DNA from 2 places in the Cellulosimicrobium sp. SJTW-1 genome. Region 1 is predicted to be linked to the other one. Evidence: riboswitches for the same ligand, from Rfam matches in the RefSeq annotation. Region 1 holds a riboswitch; the other holds the start of a gene.
The links. Region 1 has a riboswitch for FMN ahead of ribD (bifunctional diaminohydroxyphosphoribosylaminopyrimidine deaminase/5-amino-6-(5-phosphoribosylamino)uracil reductase RibD). Riboswitches for the same ligand answer to the same signal wherever they lie in the genome.
Positions count from the first base shown of each region.

Region 2: another riboswitch for FMN. It lies ahead of pnuC (nicotinamide riboside transporter PnuC); the one in region 1 lies ahead of ribD (bifunctional diaminohydroxyphosphoribosylaminopyrimidine deaminase/5-amino-6-(5-phosphoribosylamino)uracil reductase RibD).

Region 1 covers NZ_CP136680.1:2,059,537-2,061,914, reverse strand. Annotated here, with positions in the region: gene ribD (bifunctional diaminohydroxyphosphoribosylaminopyrimidine deaminase/5-amino-6-(5-phosphoribosylamino)uracil reductase RibD) at 1-945, opposite strand, end outside; FMN riboswitch at 1,104-1,229, opposite strand; gene rpe (ribulose-phosphate 3-epimerase) at 1,587-2,255, opposite strand; gene RSE42_RS09385 (GNAT family N-acetyltransferase) at 2,307-2,378, shown strand, end outside.
Region 2 covers NZ_CP136680.1:3,643,497-3,645,874, reverse strand. Annotated here, with positions in the region: gene RSE42_RS16420 (acyl-CoA dehydrogenase family protein) at 1-389, opposite strand, end outside; gene pnuC (nicotinamide riboside transporter PnuC) at 555-1,265, opposite strand; FMN riboswitch at 1,415-1,540, opposite strand; gene RSE42_RS16410 (TetR/AcrR family transcriptional regulator) at 1,665-2,378, opposite strand, start outside.

The sequences.
Region 1 (2,378 bases):
CACCGCACCCGCGGCCAAGAACGCCGTCGCCAGCGTCGGACCGCCCTCCACCAGCACGTGCCGCACCTCGCGCTCCGCGAGCCGCTCCAGCACCTCACCGACGTCCCGCGTCAGCACGTGCACCAGCTCGCCACCCTCCCCGCGGACCCGCGCCGTCGGCGGGACACCCCGCAACCCCACGACCACCCGCAACGGCTGGTGCTCCGCCCGACGCACGGCGCTCGCGGAGCCGTGGGTGCGCACCCGTGCGGTGAGCTCGGGGTCGTCGGCCAGGAGCGTGCCCGTGCCGACGACGATCGCGTCCACCTCCGCCCGCACGCGGTGCGCGTGCTCGCGCGCCGCGGGCCCGGTGATCCACCGGCTCGTCCCGTCCGCGGCGGCGACGTAGCCGTCGAGCGTCGTGGCCGTCTTGAGCGTCACGTACGGCGTGCCGCGCCGGACGGCCGTGAGCCACACCCGCAGGAGCTCCTCGCCCTCGGCGGCGCGCAGGCCGCGCACGACGCGGACCCCCGCGGCCCGCAGCCGGTGCGTGCCGCCCGTGGCGACGGGGTTCGGGTCGTCGACGGCGAGCACGACCTCTGCCACGCCCGCGGCGACGAGGGCGTCGGCGCACGGGCCGGTGCGACCGGTGTGGGCGCACGGCTCGAGCGTCACGACCGCCGTCGCGCCGGCCACGTCGACGCCGCGCGCCCGAGCGTCCGCGAGGGCCGCCGCCTCGGCGTGCGGCGTCCCCGCGCCACGGTGCCACCCCTCGGCGAGCACGGGCCGCGGGTGCGGGTCGAGCGAGTCCGGCGCCGCGCCGTCGGGCACGGGTGCGTCGGGCGGAGGGCCCAGCAGGACGCACCCGACGCGCGGGTTCGGCCCGTGTGCCGGCCCTCGGGCCGCCAGCTCGAGCGCGCGCGTCATCGCGGCGTCGACCGTCAGGGTGCGGGGGTGCTCGCCCATCGTCCTCCTCCCGGGCACGGGTGCTCCGGGGTGAGGGCGGGCGTCGGGTCGAGCCACGAGGGCCCGACGGCGTCGCTCACCACGGCGAGGCCGTCACCGTCCCGGACGGGTGCGCCGGCGGGTCGCCGGAGCACCACGCGCCGAGGCGTGGCCACGCCGCACGTGCTTCCTCCCATCCGGACTTTCACCGTCGGTCCTGGAGTTCCACCAGGTCAACCGCGCGTGGGCGCGGGTCGCGGACTGTCACCGCCGGCTCGGAATTGCACCGACCCCGGAGCACGTTCGTGCGTACTGCGTTCTGCAACCGCCGATGTTACTCCGGGTGCGCCCCGCGCGGGTGCGACCGGCGCGGGTGCGACCGGCGCGGGTGCGACCGGCGCGGGTGCGACCGGCGCGGGTGCGACCGGCGCGGGTGCGACCGCCGGTCAGGCGCGGCCTCGCCCGCCCCGTCGAGGTCGCCGCTCGCGAGCACCGCCTCCCCCTGAGCCGTCGAGCTTCGCCGCCCGACGGCTGGCTCCACCCTCTCCCCCCTGCTGGGTGGTGAGGTTTTCGCGGTCTCGTGGACGGAAGATGCGTGCTTGGCACACTATTTTATGTGGAACGAAGAATGGGCCCGAAGAGGGCCCCTTCTCGTCCTGGCGTCAGTGAGCGTGCGCCGACGCCTCCGCCAGCTCGCGCAGCGCCTGGATCTCCTCGGGCACGTTCTCCGCCCCGTAGACCGCCGACCCGGCGACGAAGACGTTCGCCCCCGCGTCCGCGGCCCGCTCGATCGTCGACCGCGACACTCCCCCGTCGACCTGGATCCACACGTCGAGACCCGACTCGCTCACGGCCTCGCGCGCCCGCCGGATCTTCGGCAGCGTCCCCTCGATGAAGGACTGTCCGCCGAAGCCCGGCTCGACTGTCATGACGAGGATCATGTCCACCTCGGTCAGCAGGTCCAGGAAGGGCTCCACAGGCGTCGCAGGGCGCAGCGCGACGCCTGCGCGGGCTCCCAGGCGGCGGAGCTCGCGAGCGAGCCGCACAGGGGCAGCAGCGGCCTCGGCGTGGAACGTGACCGACGCCGCGCCCGCCTCCGCGTAGGCCGGCGCCCAGCGGTCAGGGTCCTCGATCATGAGGTGGGCGTCGATCGGGACGGGCGACACCTGCGCCAGGCGCTCGAACACCGGCAGCCCGAGCGTGAGGTTCGGCACGAAGTGGTTGTCCATGACGTCGACGTGCGCGTAGTCCGCCGTGGCGATCGCGTTCAGGTCGCGCTCGAGGTTCGCGAAGTCGGCGGACAGGATGCTCGGTGCGATGAGGGCTGCCATGGGCCCAGCCTAGGGGCGCGTGCCGGAGCCCGGTGCTCGTACCCTCGTCGCGTGAGCGACCTCTCCTCCCCCTCCCTCGGCCCGGCCCCTGCCTCCGTCCGCGGCACGCCGCACCGCCCCGGG
Region 2 (2,378 bases), 1.6 Mb from region 1:
TCGGAGCCGAGCATCTGGATGCTGCGCAGCGCGAGACCGCCCTGGACGCCGCAGATCGTCGCGACGGAGCCGTCGCCGCGCGACATCTCCATGGCGGCGAGGCCGGCGGCGAGCTGGCTCACGTGCGGACGACCGTCGACGTCGACGCCGTCACGCAGCAGGTCGAGCTCGCCCATGCGCTTGACGAGGTCGAACGGGACCTCGGCGCGCTCCCAGTAGTCGTCGATGACGGGCAGCACCTCGTCCTGGACGAACTGCCGGACGCGCTGCAGGTGGGCGCGGTCCTCCTCGGTCGCGTCGGCGAACGCGCCGGCGTAGTCGAGGTCGAGCGGGGTCGCGAGGTCGTAGGTGGGCTCGGTGACGCCGGGCATGATCGGGGTGGTGGGCATCGGTGCTCCCCTGGGAGGGCGGCTGCGGTCGGTCGACCGTCCTCGACGCGGTTGCCCGGGGTGCGGGCCCGGCGTCGGCGGCGGTCCCTCCCATAGTGCAGCGATACCCCGTCTCAGTCAATCGAGACGGGGTATCGGTGTGGGTGGGGTCGGGTGACCGGCGGGTCAGGCGGGCGCGCCCGCCGCCGCGGCGTCCGCCTCGGCAGCGGCGGCCGCGCGGCGGTTGACGCGCCACCACACGAAGAACCCGACGAGCGTGAACGCGCCGTAGAACACGTACATGAACGCGGACGCGTAGAAGCCGGCCGAGATCAGCAGGGGCACGCCCACGACGTCCACGGCGACCCAGATGAGCCAGAACTCGACCCAGCCCTTCGCCATGCCGTACGTCGCGAGCAGCGAGCCCATGAAGATCCACGCGTCGGCCCAGACGGGCTCGTACGACTCGAGCGCGCGGAAGACCGGGGTCAGGAGGGCTGTGCCGCCGACGAGCGCGACGACGAGGAACACGCGCTGGCGCCACGACGCCCAGCGCGGCACGACGGCGACGCCGTGGCTGTCCGCGTCGGCGTCACCGAGCCGCGCCTGGGTCTTGCGCCACTGCACCCACCCGTAGACCGACACGACGACGAACATCACCTGGCGGCCCGCCTGGCCGAGCAGGTTGACGGGGTTGGGCGTCGCGAACACCGCGCCGAGGAACACCGTGAGCAGCAGCAGGTTGCCGACGATGCCCACGGGCCACGCCCACACCTTGCGCCGCATGCCGCCCAGCGCCGACGCCAGGCCGAACCCGTTGCCCACGATCTCGCGCCACAGCAGATGCTGGTCGCCGATCGTCAGCTGCGCGTCGAACAGCGCGTGGATCAGGTCCATCGGATGTCCTCGTCCTCCCGGGCACGGGCGCTCCGGGGTGAGGGCGGGCGGCCGGGCCGGGCCACGAGGGCCCGACGGCGTCGCTCACCACGGCGAGACCGCGCCCCGTCGCGCGGGCTCGCGAGAGCCCGGCCGAGGACGGCCGCGCCGCACGTGCTTCCTCCCATCCGGACTGTCACCGTCGGTCCTGGAGTTCCACCAGGTCAACCGCGCGTGGGCGCGGGTCGCGGACTGTCACCGCCGGCTCGGAATTGCACCGACCCCGGAGCACGTTCGTGCGTACTGCGTTCTGCAACCGCCGATGCTACTCGCGCATTCCCCGGGCACGGGACTCGCACCGCACCGTCCCACGGACTGAAACACGATGCGACCCTGCTCGGCGGGGCGGGGCGGGAGGGGTCAGGCCAGGGCGTCGCGGACGGCGCGCGCGACGTCGTCCGCGACGCCCTGCGCGTCCGCGTCCGCGTCCACCACGGTCACGACGACGCGGCGCGCCGCGGGCACGCCGTCCCCGCTGCGCTCCTGGGCGGCGGCGTCTGGCGCGGCGTACCGGCCGACGGCGGCGCGGCGCAGGTCCGCGAACGCCTCCTCGAGCTGGGGGCGCAGGTCCTGCTCGGGGGAACGCAGCCACCGGCGCAGGAGCGCGTTGTGCACGGCGACGACGGACGCCGCGAACGCGATGGACGCCGTCGAGCGGCGCTCGTCCGGCGGGAGCGCGTCGCGCAGGTACGCGGTGAACGCGCGCTCGTAGCGGTGGGTCGTGACGAGCTCGCGGTCGCGCAGCGCCGGCACCTGCTGGAGGAGCTGCCAGCGGGCCAGGGACGTCTCGCGCTGACCGACGTGGTGGTCGAACACCAGCCGCGCCGCGCGGCACACCTCGAGGTACGGGTCGACCGTCGGGTCGGGCGTGAGGTGCCCCTCGGCGTCGGGCACGGGCCGCGTCGCGGCGAGCATGACGACGACCTCGTCGAGCAGGAGCTCGTGGTCCGCGAAGACCACGTCCTCCTTGGACCCGTAGCGGCGGAAGAAGGTGGCGCGGCTGACCTGGGCGGCGTCGGCGATCTCCTCGACGGTCGTCTGCTCGTACCCCTTGCGGGTGAAGAGCTCGATCGC